DNA from 2 places in the Paenibacillus sp. J22R160 genome. Region 1 is predicted to be linked to the other one. Evidence: riboswitches for the same ligand, from Rfam matches in the RefSeq annotation. Region 1 holds a riboswitch; the other holds the start of a gene.
The links. Region 1 has a riboswitch for FMN ahead of ribD (bifunctional diaminohydroxyphosphoribosylaminopyrimidine deaminase/5-amino-6-(5-phosphoribosylamino)uracil reductase RibD). Riboswitches for the same ligand answer to the same signal wherever they lie in the genome.
Positions count from the first base shown of each region.

Region 2: linked by a shared signal. The riboswitch ahead of AC58UW_RS16635 (DMT family transporter) and the one ahead of ribD (bifunctional diaminohydroxyphosphoribosylaminopyrimidine deaminase/5-amino-6-(5-phosphoribosylamino)uracil reductase RibD) in region 1 are both predicted to bind FMN.

Region 1 covers NZ_JCAUAU010000004.1:456,557-464,151, forward strand. Annotated here, with positions in the region: gene scpB (SMC-Scp complex subunit ScpB) at 1-531, opposite strand, end outside; gene AC58UW_RS12870 (segregation and condensation protein A) at 515-1,306, opposite strand; gene AC58UW_RS12875 (site-2 protease family protein) at 1,322-1,960, opposite strand; gene ribH (6,7-dimethyl-8-ribityllumazine synthase) at 1,960-2,430, opposite strand; gene AC58UW_RS12885 (bifunctional 3,4-dihydroxy-2-butanone-4-phosphate synthase/GTP cyclohydrolase II) at 2,481-3,707, opposite strand; gene ribE (riboflavin synthase) at 3,751-4,422, opposite strand; gene ribD (bifunctional diaminohydroxyphosphoribosylaminopyrimidine deaminase/5-amino-6-(5-phosphoribosylamino)uracil reductase RibD) at 4,439-5,548, opposite strand; FMN riboswitch at 5,783-5,964, opposite strand; gene AC58UW_RS12900 (LamG-like jellyroll fold domain-containing protein) at 6,145-7,595, opposite strand, start outside.
Region 2 covers NZ_JCAUAU010000006.1:295,787-303,381, reverse strand. Annotated here, with positions in the region: gene AC58UW_RS16655 (aminotransferase-like domain-containing protein) at 1-1,000, opposite strand, end outside; gene AC58UW_RS16650 (DMT family transporter) at 1,117-2,022, shown strand; gene AC58UW_RS16645 (CBO0543 family protein) at 2,145-2,693, shown strand; gene AC58UW_RS16640 (YjfB family protein) at 2,779-2,955, opposite strand; FMN riboswitch at 3,156-3,309, shown strand; gene AC58UW_RS16635 (DMT family transporter) at 3,510-4,439, shown strand; gene AC58UW_RS16630 (HAMP domain-containing sensor histidine kinase) at 4,852-6,462, opposite strand; gene AC58UW_RS16625 (response regulator transcription factor) at 6,459-7,154, opposite strand; gene AC58UW_RS16620 (hypothetical protein) at 7,264-7,595, opposite strand, start outside.

The DNA of each region.
Region 1 (7,595 bases):
GCGCGTTTCTTCCTCCAAATCAAAATTCCCTTGAAAGCTGCCTGAATCCGGCAGTTCTTGGATGGAGCTGAGCCCGAAATACTCAAGAAATTGCTTGGATGTACCATACAAGATCGGTTTCCCTACAGCATCTGCGCGTCCGACTTCTAATATTAGATCTTTTCCTACAAGGGTAGCCAAAGCACGATCACATTTCACGCCGCGTATTTCTTCGATTTCAACTCTTGTGATTGGCTGTTTATAAGCAACAATGGATAAGGTCTCAAGTGCAGCTTGGGATAACGATGAACGAGAGGGTGTATAAGCCAGACGCTCAAAATAGGGCGCATGCTCAGCCAAAGTGGTTAACTGGTAAGCACCTGCCACCTCGACGATTTGGACACCTCTTCCCTTGCGTTTAAATTCCGTTCGCATATCCTTGAGTAAATCACGAACCAAATACAAATCAAGCTCCATGACCTCAGCTAACTGCTTGGCATCCAGTCCTTCGTCACCAGAGGCAAAGAGCAGTCCTTCAATAATTGATTTCATCTGCGGAAAACTGAGTGTCAATGTCAGAAACCTCCTCTTTTGCTTGAATAACGATATCTTCAAATAATTGATATTGATAGCATACGACTTTTTTCATTTTCATCAATTCAAGAATGGCCAAAAATGTGACGACGATCTCTTCCCGAGTCATTTCGTAATCGAACAATTTCGAGAAAAGCAGCTTGCCGCCTTTCACTTTAAGCAAATCTATAACCTCTCTAATCCGTTCTTTGACGGAAATCTCGTCTCTTCGAATTCTAGTAACAACATGACGGTTCGCCAGCTTGCGCAGAGTCCGCTGAAACGCGAATAACAAATCAGCAACGTCCAGCCCTTCAACTGGGTTCTCCTGCACATGAGGCAGGAATGGCGTCAAGTCTTCTGGCTCACGCGTGTAAACCAAGCTCCGCTCTACTTCCTTATCTCTGAGCATATCAGCGATAGACTTGTACTTTCTGTACTCAATAAGTTTAGCGACCAACTCTGCGCGAGGATCAAGCTCGTCTTCCATATCATCAAAATATTCATCAAATTCAATAACAGGCGGCTTAGGCAGCAGCATTTTGCTTTTGATAGAGAGAAGTGTAGCAGCCATAACAAGAAACTCACTTGTAATCTCCAACTCCAGCTCTTGCATGGCTTGTACATAAGCTAAATACTGATCTGTAATTTCTTTGACTGGAATATTATAAATGTCAAGTTCATTTTTATCGATAAGATGAAGCAAAAGATCAAGGGGGCCTTCAAAAGCTTCTAACTTATAGGTAACTTTCATGTAATCTCCCCCTTGTCATAGTGAAAATATATTCATAACAAACTGCGCGGCAAACGGGTAAATATGTGCCAATGCCCATTGGCCTGTAGGTGTAATCATCAGAACGATGACAAGAATAAGTGCATATCGCTGATTGCGATCCATCCATCTTTGATTTTTCGGAGGAATAAGGCCCTTCAGTATATACCAACCATCTAGCGGATAAAGCGGTAACATATGTATGAAGCAAATCATGAGATTGACAATGACACCGTACTGCAAATAGACTCGCCATTGTTCCACAACGATCGACTCGGATGCTCCTCCAAAAAATGATGGAAGAAAGAAATAGAGCCACCAGAAGAACAAAGCGAGCAGCAAATTGGTAAAAGGACCTGCTGCATACACGATTGTATGATAAAATTTTGGCTTTTTAAACTGCAAAGCCTCAACAGGCATTTTCTTCGACCAGCCATACGGACCAAAAACAATCATCGCCAACCCCAAGGCATCTAAATGTACCAAGGGGTTAAGCGATAAGCGTTTGCTGTCCCGAGCTGTCCGATCACCGAACAGCCAAGCAACTCCTGCATGTGCAGCATCATGGAGCGTCATAGCAATCAGGAAGGCAAGCAGCCTGGGAAGCAGTGATTCCAGATGATAATAAGAAAGCATTAGGAAGTGAACTGTTTCGTCAAGTTGGCCATCTCAATTGCCGTTACTGCCGCTTCCCAGCCTTTGTTGCCGGCTTTCGTACCTGCACGCTCAACTGCTTGCTCGATTGAATCTGTTGTTAAAACGCCAAAGATCGTAGGAACGCCTGTTTTGAGGTTAATTGCGGATACACCTTTCGCAACTTCGCTGCAGACATAATCAAAGTGAGGCGTTGATCCACGAATGACAGCACCTAGGGTAATAACAGCATCGTATTTCCCGCTCTCTGCCATTTTTTGAGCAATGAGCGGAAGTTCGAACGCTCCCGGTACCCAAGCGATATCAACTTCACTTTCCTGCACGCCATGACGTTTCAAAGCATCTTGTGCGCCGCCAAGCAATTTGGATGTAATAAATTCATTGAAACGACCTACAACGATACCATATTTCAAATTCTGCGATATTAAATGTCCTTCATAAATTGTAGCCATGATTACATTCTCCTTTTCTATATAAAAACCGTTATTCGTAATGTGTAGGGTCAGATCCCGCTGCCGGAATCATGGAAACTCAGCAAATGGCCAAGCTTTTGTTTTTTCGTCCGCAGGTAATTCACATTGTCCTCTTTGCTTGCCATTTGAATCGGAACGCGTTCAACGACTTCAAGGCCGTAGCCTTCCAGCCCCTTAATTTTGCGTGGGTTATTCGTTAACAGACGCAATTGCGTAATGCCGAGATCTTTTAAAATTTGTGCGCCAATTCCATAATCACGAAGATCTGGAGCGAAGCCAAGCTTAATATTCGCTTCTACGGTGTCTAATCCCTGCTCTTGCAAGGCATAAGCTTTTAATTTGTTGATTAGACCGATGCCGCGACCTTCCTGTCGCATATATAATAATACACCATTGCCCTCTTCATCAATCTGTTTTAATGCAGCATCGAGTTGAGGACCGCAATCACAGCGGTGAGAATGGAAAACATCTCCAGTTAAACATTCGGAGTGCACACGTACCAACGTTGGTTTGGATGGGTCAATTGTCCCTTTGACAAGAGCAACATGCTCTTTGTTATCCAGTTGGTTCGTATAGGCGATCGCTTTAAAGGTACCGAAATCCGTAGGAAGCTTAATTTCGACCTCACGCTCAACCAATTTCTCCTGTTGATTGCGGTAGTGGATCAAATCTTGAATCGTAATGATGTGCAAATCATGTTTCTTGGCAATTTCCATAAGATCCGGAACCCGAGCCATCGTCCCGTCTTCCTTGATGACTTCACAAATGACCGCTGCCGGATAGGACCCGCATAGAACAGCCAGATCAACTGCTGCTTCTGTATGTCCGGCTCTGCGGAGTACGCCGCCTTTTTTGGCGATTAGCGGGAAAATATGACCTGGTCTGCGGAAATCCTGCGGTCTTGTATCTGGATTGATCAAGCCCATAACCGTTCTTGAACGCTCATGTGCAGAAATCCCCGTGCTTGTATCTACATGGTCTACAGAAACCGTAAAGGCGGTGCCATGATAATCCGTATTTCTTGCAACCATCGGCGGCAAGTCAAGCTCTTGAGCCCGCTCTTCTGTAATCGGCGTGCAGACAAGCCCGCGGCCTTCTTTGATCATGAAGTTAATCACTTCCGGCGTCGTTTTATCCGCCAGTGCGATAAAATCCCCTTCGTTCTCGCGATCTTCATCATCCACAGCGATAATTATTTTCCCTAAACTGAGATCCTTCAGTGCCTCTTCGATTGTACTGAATTTAATTTCTGTCATATTCACCTCTCCTAACCAAACTATCTTTGTAAGCTAGCCGCCATTACATAAAGCCATGATCCGCCAGAAAGCTCGCGGTAAGTGTGCTTTGCTTTTTACCGCCACCTTCTGAGGCATCAGCAGGACCGAACTTTAGCAGTCGTTCCATATATTTGCCCAGAACATCGCATTCCATGTTAATCGTATCTCCTGCTTTTTTATCATGCAGAACGGTTTGAGCCAGTGTATGCGGAATGATCGAAACGGCTAGGTCACGCTCTGTGACATCGACAACCGTTAGGGAGATCCCGTCAATGGTGATCGAACCGCCAGCTATGATATATCGGAAAATGTGTTTATCCTCTGGTTCGAACCGATAAACAACCGCATTTTCTTCTGGAATACGCGAAATGATCGTTGCTGTTGAATCCACATGTCCTTGCACAATGTGACCGCCGAAGCGGCCGTTCGCCGCCATCGCTCGCTCCAAATTCACGCGCGTGCCGGCTTGCAGCTTGCGCAAATTCGTCTTCCGGTACGTTTCCGGCATCACGTCTACGGAGAAAGATTCCTTATCAAACGAAATGACTGTCAGACAAACGCCATTCACCGAAATGCTGTCCCCCAGATGGACGTCCTCCAGGATTTTACTCGCACCAATCGTTAATACCATAGCTTGACCTACGCTATGAATGCGGCGCATGTGGCCGATTTCTTCAATAATGCCGGTAAACATGACAGCCCTCCACTCGTTAGCTCTGATAAATCGGATACCCGGTTAGGCATACATCCGGTCCGAACTGCTCGACCTTTAACCGGTCGAGCGTAATTGCATCATCCATCTTCGCGAAGCCTTCGAAGGTGATGTTCATGGGTGCTGCCTGCCCGCCGCCGATAATTTTCGGCGCAAACATCAGCACCAGCTTATCCAGCAGGCGCCGCTCCAGCATGGCGCCGCTAAGCTTGCCTCCACCCTCGAGGAGGATGGAGCCGATCTCGCGCTCGCCGAGCTGCCGCATGGCGAGCGTCAGGTCCACCTGCGGGCCGTCCCCGCAGGTGAGGACCGTGATGCCGCGCGCTTCCAGCGCGGCACGCCGCTCTGCGGGCGCCTGTGCGGTGGCGAGCAGGATCGTCGGCTGACGCTCCTGCTCGGTGAGCACCTGGGCGCCCAGCGGGACTCGCAAGCGCGAGTCCGCGACGATCCGTACCGGCTGCACAGCCGGTACGTCGCCGCGCGCGCTTAAGCGCGGGTCGTCGGCGATGACGGTATCGACGCCAACCATGATACCCTGATGCCGATGGCGCAGGGTATGCACGAATGCGCGCGATGCAGGCGACGTGATCCATTTGCTGTCGCCTGTTTTGGAGGCAATGCGGCCGTCGAGCGTGCTAGCCGTTTTCAGTGTCACGAAGGGCATACGCGTGACAATGTATTTATTGAAAGCCTCATTCATGGCTGAGGCTTCCTCTCCCAGTAGCCCAAAAGACACGTCTATGCCATGGGCACGCAGTTTGGCGATCCCCGTGCCCGCAACCTGCGGGTTCGGGTCGGTGCGCGCGACGACAACACGAGTAACACCGGCTTCAATGAGACGGTCGCTGCAGGGCGGCGTCTTACCGTAGTGGCTGCAAGGCTCGAGTGTGACATACGCCGTACTGCCCCTTGCTTCCTCGCCTGCCATCTGCAAGGCAAGAACCTCAGCATGGCCATGTCCGCGCTTTAGATGCGCCCCCATTCCCACGATACGTCCCTCTTTCACCAGCACGCATCCGACAACGGGATTAATCCCTGTTTGGCCAAGAGCACTCTCGGCCATTTGCAGAGCCAGCCTCATGTAAGCTTCATCATTCAAGACATGCATGTGTGTTCACTGCCTTTCCAAGCTAATTTGAAATAGAATGCAAAAAGACCCCTCCGTATATCGGATAGGGGCCAGAGATTGTTTAGGTAACACGAAGAAGCTTCATCCATTCACACTTGCTGCATTTTTGATCAAATCAAACAAGCACGACGTATCCATGCGAAAGCATAGACCTGCCGAATTTTTGTTCTCGTGAAAAAATGTACAAGCATGCATAGCGAATCTAATGTTCGCGTATTCCTTCTCCCATCCAGACTATACTGTCGGTCCCGGATTCTCACCGGGTCAGCCGTAGCGAAGCTGTATATCAGGTACCGCTAGCTTCAAAACGGGTCACGGACTAATCGTTAGCAGATAAATGATCCTGCCGTCGAATCACCGCCGGTGTGGAATTTCACCACGCCCCGAAGGTTTGCACACATATGAAAAGTAACTTATGAAAAATTTATCACTCAGTCATCGAAAAAGCAAGGCCTTTTTTGCCTCGCCCAACAAAAAACGACTCTTTTTGCACCTGTTCAACCCGATTTTGCCCTATAAGTAAACACCCCCCAAACCCTTTACAAGGCGGGAGGTGTTCAGTTCTTATAACCAAATTATAGCCCTACAGCTTTACCATCCAAGTTCCAAGATGGGTTAATTGGGATGCCCAGATGTTTAAGGGCCGTTATCATGACATCTGTTTGATTCGGTGCAGGCGAGATTAAGCCTGGAGTCGCTGCATTTCCGCTAACAATCACAAAAATCGTGCGCTCTTGAAGGCTATTGCCGCCATGGCTCGTTCCCAGACCGCCGTGATCCGTCGTCAAAATGATTATCCAGTCTTCTTGCGCGTACGTACTGCGGTTATGAATCGAATTAACAATCGCACCAATTCTTGCATCCGTCTGCTCGATAGCCGTCATGTACGGTGGTATCGTAGGTGAGAATCCATATGTATGCCCAGCATGGTCAACATCATCGAAGTGAATGAATGTTAAATCCGGACTGCCGTTTTGCATCAAACTAACGGTGTTGTCTCTCACTAAATCATCTGAGGTTACACTGAGTTCCGAGTCGATTCCAGCTATTATGTTGTCGTTAATTGGTGCCCAAGCAACAATGGAATTTGTAGATAGATTAGAGGCATATTGTTCGGCGCGCACCATCAGGGATGGATATTGCGTGAAGTTGCTTCCTGTGAAAGTATTGCTTGTTACGCCGTGTTTGTTCAGCCAAACACCCGTTTGAACCGTAGACCAGCCTGTCCCACTCCATGTATAGTTAGAATTGGCCATTGCGTTGAAACTGTAAGCGCCACTTGCGGTAAGTGCATCTATATTTGGTGTATTAGCTGCTTGCAGAGCGTCCGGACGGGTGCCGTCAATGCCAATTACAAGCACTTTTTTGCTACTGGAGCCTATTGCTGCCGATTGATACATATCTCTGATTTCATTTGCGCTAAGCGCCCTTTTGAAAATTTGAAGATGATCGAGATTTGCATTTAATTTACTTGGATAATTAAGCGTGCCATCTTGCGCAACAACAGTGGGGTAAGTCGTATTAATCGTAGTATTTTTTTGTGAGATATCAACAGAGGTTACTTCGACGCCATCCTTATAGAGTCGGGCCGAACCGTTCCGTTGATGAGATACGGTAATGAAGTGCCAACTGTTATCAGCCACTCCGGGTATGTAAGCGTCACTGCGAGTTTTGCCTTGAGGTGTGAAGTTCCATTTGATTCGCCCATCGGAGAGGAGGGAAACCATCCAACCCGTATTGGCACCGGTATTCCAATTTTTGTTACTAATAATCGATGGATCTCCTGTTACCCCGGAAGAGCGTATCCAGAAGGAAACGGTGAAATCGGCAGTTCCAAATGTCGTGGCGGGGGTACTGCCCAGATTTAAGTATTGCAAAGTTCCATTAAAGCCAATCCCTTGATTCATACGTCCGGCTGCAAAACTAGGAGAACCTTGCAAAGTGACTGGCACATTGTTCGGGGAAGTGTCTAATAGATTTCCATCAAGCTTGAGTTGAAGAGACGGATCGGTGGGCACAGAAGCAC
Region 2 (7,595 bases), on a different contig from region 1:
CGGCACAAATACGAAGTCCGGGCGCGATATATTTGCTAAAGCTGCGGAGATACACGACCCATCCTTCCGTATCATAAGTCAGCATGGGCGGAGGAGGAGGCTGGTCTAAGTACATCTCATGAATGGCGTCATCTTCAATCAGCAAGCAGCGGTAGCGTTCAGCCAGTTCAACGAGCTGCTTGCGCTGTGCGGCTGGAACCGTGTAGCCCGTCGGATTATGAAAGGTAGGATTCATATAAAAAAGTCGCGGTTTATGCTTCTCCATAAGCCTCTCAAGATTCGCCAGATCATAGCCGTCCGGGGTGATTTCGACAGGAATGAACCGCGCCCCCTGCTGGCGGAAAATATCAAGTGCAGCGCTGTACGTCGGCCGCTCAACCAGGACCGGATCCATAGGCCGGATGTAGATCCGCGAGATGAGGTCAATGGCCTGCTGACCCCCAGTGGTAATCAACAGATCGCTGACAGTGAGCTGGAGGTTATGATGCCGAACCATGTAACGGCAGAGATACTCGCGAAGCTCCTCATCCCCCTGGGCGCTGGAGTAGGTGCCCATGAGTTTGGGGTAGATGTCGAAAACCTTCTTCACATGTTCGGACAAAAAGAGATTCGGCAGCAAGTTGGGATCAATCAATGCTTGCGAGAATTGGTACGTGACAGGTATTTGCTGAATTTCTGACAAGGAGTTTTTTAGAGCGCTGTACGTTGTGAGCGAACGATTGCTTTCCGCGTGCACCGTAGAGACTTGCTTCTCCGTCTTGCTGGGACTTACGTAGTAACCGGATTTCTCTTTGACGTAAGCTCTCTCATTTTGTTTCAGCAGCTGATAGGCGCGAAAAACGGTTAGCCTGTGCACCTTCAGCTCTTGGGCAAGCAGCCGGATGGAGGGGAGCTTGTCATGAGCTTGCCACTCGCCGCGATCCATGCGGGTTACAATATATTCGTAAGCCTGTCTGAAAAGCAGGTTAGCTTCTTTTCCAGATGATCCCGGAGCTTTCATCCCATATCCCCCCTCTGTTTACTCTATCATAAAGCATACCTTGGAAAACTGTTCTAGTATCATACATCTGTTCTGTTACTTACCTAGTATGATACATACCAAGAGGGGGAACAGTCATGATTATTTTTAATTATTTGCTTGTATGTCTAATTTTCGGCACGACATTTTTGGCGATCAAGGTAGGGGTAGATGCCTCAGCACCGCCATTTTTCTCAGCAGGCTTGAGGTTTTTCATTGCAGGCTTGCTTGTGTTCTGTTGGTTATTATGGCGCAAAAAAGCTACCGTAGCTCTTTTATTTCGCAAAGAGATGCTGCTTACGGGCATCGGTCTCACATTTGTCACATTCTCAACCTTGTATTGGGCGGAGCAATATGTGTCTTCCGGGATTGCGGCTGTATTATCGGCTACTGGACCCATTATGATTCTCATATTGCAAACGTTCGTGTTGCGACTGAAGGCGACAATGCTTTCGGTATTTGGCTGCATACTCGGCTTTGCAGGGATTATCATCCTATTGCTGCCACAACTTGCCGTATCCGCGAACCTCGTTTGGGTGATCGGGAGCGTGGCGATTCTGGTCGGAGAACTGTTCTATTGTATGGGAGCCCTATACTCCAAGAAGGTCATTCAGCAATTCCCGGAGGCATCGCCGATTGCGCTGAACGCGGCACAGATGATCTGCGGAGGGTTGCTGCTCCTGATTCTTTCATTGTTTACCGAGCATGTGGAAGTTCAAAGTCTATTCTCTCCAAAGGCGGCAGGCTCGCTGCTCTATTTAATCGTGATTGGCTCCATGGTGGGACACAGTCTGTTCTATTGGTTAGTGGCGAAAACGAATCCGGTTTTTCCAGCTACATGGCTGTACATTTCTCCGCTGATTGCCCTGGCCGTGGGGGTCCTATTTTATGGGGAAACCATCACTTGGGTTACGGCTGTGGGCGTGATAATCGTCATCGCTGGTACGATTTGTGCGAATCTGGACAGCCTGAAACAGCTGATGCTAAGACGAAAAACGGCGTAAATAAACAGATTTGTAAGTTAATTGGTATCTGTTTCATATGAATCAACAATTATAGAAATAATAACCGCAGGAGCACCTATTTGAACGCAGGCAGCGCAAGTTTGATGGAATGGAGCTAAGTGATGGGTCACATAACAGAGTTGATTGGTTCATATCTGCCTGTAATCATTGCCTTGTTATGCTTAATTGCAGCTTGGTTTTTCGGGGATTGGAGAAATTGGAAGACCTACTATCCAACTATTCTTTTTGCCATCTGCGTGGATTTTCTCGTTAGCCTTCTAAGTTATAATTATTCGCTTTGGGTTTTTCATAAAACCGCTGTAACGCCTAATCATACAATCGCGGATTTTCTAATTGCGTTTACTAATCTTCCCTGCATTGTGATGGTGTACCTCCACAAATATCCTTTTAAGTCGCGACCGCTGAAACAAGTCGTTTATATCGCCATTTGGTCGGCTATTTTTGCCTGCATTGAAGGACTATTCCTACTAATAAATTTGCTTGAATATGATAATAACTGGAATTTTGGGTGGTCTATTGCCGTCTGGGTTTTCATGTTCATTGGACTGCGCCTGCATTTTACGAGACCGTTATGGTCGTGGTTGCTATGTTTTACGGGAGTGGTTTTCTTGATTCTGTATTTCCATATTCCGATTTCTAAAATGAAGTAGATGAATCAATAGTAAGTTTGTGGTCAGCAGCAACAAGAAAAAGAAGGAGAATTAATCATTAATTCTCCTTCTCCTACATGTAAAACTAGCCACTAATGTCCAGATTCCCACCCAAATTGGGTTGAACACTTTGTTGCATCATTTGAACCATTTGCTGAGCTTGTTGTGTTGATTGGTCTTTAGCCATGTCAAGAACACGTATTTGCACAGCTTGAGCTAAGTTGTTCTGGGCTATGGGCATTGAAAGCGCAGAGATGTCCATGAGTCTCCTCCTCTATGAATGATTATGAATGATAAGCTAACATTTTATTTATCGGAAAATGAGTAGGAATTTCTTAGCTTAAGCGGGAATGAAAAATCCTTGCTTTTTTCATTTTATGGTGCTAATATTCATGAATAATATTACTTATGTTTTGTAAGTGAACTGTTGGTAGGACACTTGTGAAACATAAAGTTTCATAATTGAATCTTCGGGGCAGGGTGCAATTCCCTACCGGCGGTGAGGATACGTGCGTATGTATCTCAAGCCCGCGACTCCCGGCCTGTTAAGCAGGCTGGGACTGACTTGGTGAGAATCCAAGGCCGACGGTTATAGTCCGGATGGGAGAAGATGAATAACAGCTTGTTCAAAACTTAGGTTTTGGCAGGTCTGTTTGTCAATGCCCCCGCTGCGTATAAGAGCGGGGGCATTGTCTCTTTCAGGAGGTTCAATTCAAAACATCATATAGGGATCTTTGAGCTAGGCTCAAAGTCTCTCAATTGTGGGAGGTTTTTGAATTGGAAAATGTATTTAAGCTAGGAACAAAGGGCGCGAATGTGATCTCAACGCGCTCAGGCGGCATCAGCGGGGTTTGGTATGTGGCACTTGGAGCTACGCTCTGGGGGCTCGACCCACTCTTCAGGATCTTACTGTTAAAAAGCTTTACTTCAGCGCAAATCGTGTTTATTGAGCATTTGCTTCTTGCCTGCTATGCGCTGCCGGTACTGGTGAAGTACCGTAAAACCTTGATCGGCAAGCTATCGCTAGGAGTCATCGGCGCTTTGCTGTTCATCTCATGGGGCGGTTCGGCGATTGCGACCATCTTATTTACAGCTGCATTCTCGCACGGCAATGCGAACGCGATACTGCTATTACAGAAATTACAGCCCTTGTTCGCTATCATTCTGGCTCGCGTGATGCTCAAAGAGACGCTGCCTTCTAAATTTTTTACCTATATTGCAGTGGCGCTGCTTGGTACGTATTTGCTGACATTCGGCTTTTCGTCGCCAGAGATGGGTCTCAAAGATTTGGGGACGATAAGCTGCTTATTCTCGATCCTTGCAGCTGGATTATGGGGCGGATCGACCGTCATGGGCAAGTTCTTATTACAGAAAAAGCTGGATTTCCCCATCGTTACTTCGCTCAGATTCCTGCTCGCTATTCCATTGCTGACGGTTGTCCTTATTGCAAGCGGCGATGCTTGGCACGTAACCGGAACGAGCGGTGGTCTGACACTAATAGCTGTGAACCTGCTGTTCCAGGCGTTTTTCCCGGGCCTGCTCTCCATGCTCCTCTATTATAAGGGGCTGACCTCGACCAAGGCATTCTTTGCAACTTTGGCTGAGTTGGCCTTCCCGGCGGTTGGCGTCTGTGTGAACTGGCTTGTATTTGGGCAAAAGCTAACCGTAGGCCAGCTCGCTGGCTTCATCGTGATTTGGCTGACACTCTGGGTAATGAGCCGCAATCAGAGCAAAGCAGCGGCTTAAAGTGCTGTTATTAAGCTTCAGACCCCTTTGCTGAACCTTTCACGTGGGAGGAACTTGCCATGTTAAGCTTGATTGGATTCCTAACGGGAAATTCTCCCGTTATTTCAATCAATTCTCGTCTGAAAATCCAATTAACTGGAAAAATAACCGTTATTTTTCTCCGACAGCTCCGCTTTCTAGCATAATCGCCACCATTAACAGGAGAAATTCCAGTTATTCTTGTTTTAGCTGGCGTTACTTCACGAAATAGCGGTAGTATTTCCCGTTAATCTGAAGAGGCTGTCTCAAAAACTCAATAAAGAGGCTCTCCCTCTGTCACATGATGACCTTGGGAGAGCCTCTTTATTTGCTTGCCAGCCTCTCGACGCCGGTATCACCACCAGCTTCTCGCAGCAGCAGCCCCCAAGCAGCCTCAGGAAACCTTCGGCACCTTGGGCTTACCATCCTTTTGCGCCGCTCCCCCAGGCTCCAGATAAAAGGAAACCCCGTTCCGCTCGTTCGCGGCACGCACGGTCATGCCGTGATGGTCCATGATCTGCTTCACGATGGCAAGACCGAGCCCGAACTGGCCGTCCCCGCCAGAGCGGAAGGGCTCAAAGAGGCTGTCCGCGATCGTTTGATCGAGCGGCGGACCATCGTTACTGATCTGCAGCTGCGAGAAATGGGCTGCAGCTTGCTTGGCCTCGCCACTTGCTGGCGATGTGAGGATAATCCGGATGCCGCTTTTGGCATAGCGGAGTTGATTATCGAGCATATTCTCCAAGGCAATCTTCCATTGGTCGGGGTCGCCATGCAAGGTGGCAGGGGGGAGCTCCATCTCCCACTCGATTTCGGGCCGGCGATAGCGCAGCCTTTCAACCACATCTTCGATGACCTCATGGAGCTTAAAGGAGCGGAAAGGCTTCTCGCGAGCAGTGACATAATTCAGCTTATTGAGCAGCAGCAGGTCGCGAATACGCTTCTCCAGGCGCTCGCCTTCTTTCAGAATGACGCCTAAGCTTTCGTTCAAGGTCCCTTTCGGGAAAACCCCGTCGAGGATGGACTGCGCATAGCTGCGGATAACCATGACAGGGGTTTTTAGCTCGTGAGAAGTGTGCTGCAGGAAAAATTGCTGCGCGCGGTCCTGGCGCACGAGACGCTGCCGCATCGCTTCGATGGCTTTGGCAAGACGTCCCACTTCATCCTTGCGCCCGGTTTCAATCGGATCATGCCAATCACGCTCAGCCATGCGTCCAACGTGACGTTCCATCTGCACGAGTGGACGTGTGAAGTAGCGGGCGATGATGAGACAGGGCAGCCATGAAATCACGATGAGGCCAACCATCATCAACATAAGTCTGCCGAACATGGTCATGACTAGGTCATTGCGGTAATTGCCCCAGGCATATGAGACGATAAAGCCGGGCTGGCCCTGGACGACCTCTTTTCGAATCACATAAAAGATACTTTTCTTATCAATGCTGGTTGTGTACTTGGCAACGGGCAGCTTTTGGGCATAAGCATCCTGCTCCATGGCTTGTATGAAGGGCTCCCCGCTTGTGAAAGCATTGTTAAGTGTCTGTGCCTCTTGGGTTCCGATAATCGTAAAATGCCGGATGGCTGGCGCGCTCAGATTTGCTGTAAAGGGAGACATCACCTTCGTTGCAATTGAGGCTTCCAGAGGGATGCCAGGGATTGTGCCGCTAGTCTGCAGCGTTGCCGTTGCCGGTAAGGCTTCAATTTTAGAGACACTGAGTGGTAGCGTATCGGCAGGGGTTAATGTTTTTATATCCGTCATGATATCTGTTTTTACCCCGGTTATCCCTTTTGTAGCCAGTGTTAGGGTAGGCGATGTCAACGTCGTTGCTTCCATCCGAAGCCCACTTTGCGTATCTAGTAGAATATCGTACAGCTGCTCTGTAAAAAATCCCTTCAACGTCCAAGGCAGCAGAACGGCAAGCAGCGTGAAAATGAGCAGCGTTAAAGCCGCGAATGCCCCCCATAGCTTCATAGCAAGCGGCCATTGTCCTAATCGAAGCGTCATGCTTTCACCATCCTATATCCGTATCCGTATACGGTTTCTAATCGCAGCTCTGGCAGCTTGCGGCGAAGCCTGCGTACCAAATCATCCACGACCCGGTCAGTTCCGAAGTAGTCGATCCCCCAAACAGCTCGGAGCACTTGTTCACGCTCTAGCACTTGGCCATGATGGCCAACTAAATATAGCAGCAGCTCAAATTCCTTGGAGGTAAGCTCCAGTTTGCTGCCATCCTCTGCTGTTACTGTGCGCGCTTGCTCATCGATGAGATAGGGAGCTATGTTCAGCTTCGTGCGGCGTTCCAGCCCTGCTGGTATCATGCCGGCAGGATGCCCGCCGTATACGCGTTCCAGCAGCTTGCGAGTGCGAATGACGAGCTCGCGAGGTAAAAAAGGCTTGGCCAAATAGTCGTCGCTCCCCATTTCTAGGCCAATGATCCGATCGATATCCGCGTCTCGCGCTGATATGAAAATAACGGGCTGCGCTGGCTGATCCGCCTTAATCTCGCGCATGAGTTGATAGCCGTCTACCCCCGGGAGCATGATATCGAGGACCCACAAGTCCGGCCGCTCGGATATGGCGGATCTTGCCGAGGTCCCGTCAGCGAACGAACGCACTTGCCACCCCTCTTTCTCCAAATAGGCAGCGAGAACGCCCCTCAGATGCTCTTCATCTTCCACTAAATAAATGCGATACATATATAATTCTCCTTCTTTCTACTCAGCTATGGGGAAAAGGTGGAGCCGTTCGCAGCATTTTGCGTTCGGTCCACCGGAAGGTCAACTTGCTTTTTATCTATTTAAAAGGTTATTTAGATTCTTCAGCTCTCTCTTCTGTTTTCTCGTCTGCTTTTGCAGCATGTTCTTTCAGTGTTTTGGCAAGGTTGCGCAGCGATTCCGTTTCTTTTTTGTAATCCGTGAGCAGCTCAGGCAGCAGGCTTTGAATGGCAGCTGCATCGTCAGCTTCTACAGCTTCGGTTAGCTTTTGCTGGCGTTTGAATGCTTCGGATGGTTCTGCTTTAATTATATCACCAGAGATAGCTGTTCCCTCAAGTGGTAGTGCTTGGATAGTGGTTGCAGCTTCCACGCCGTCTTTGATAATAGTGAGCATCTTTGCTTCTTTGCTTGGAACTAGTTGAG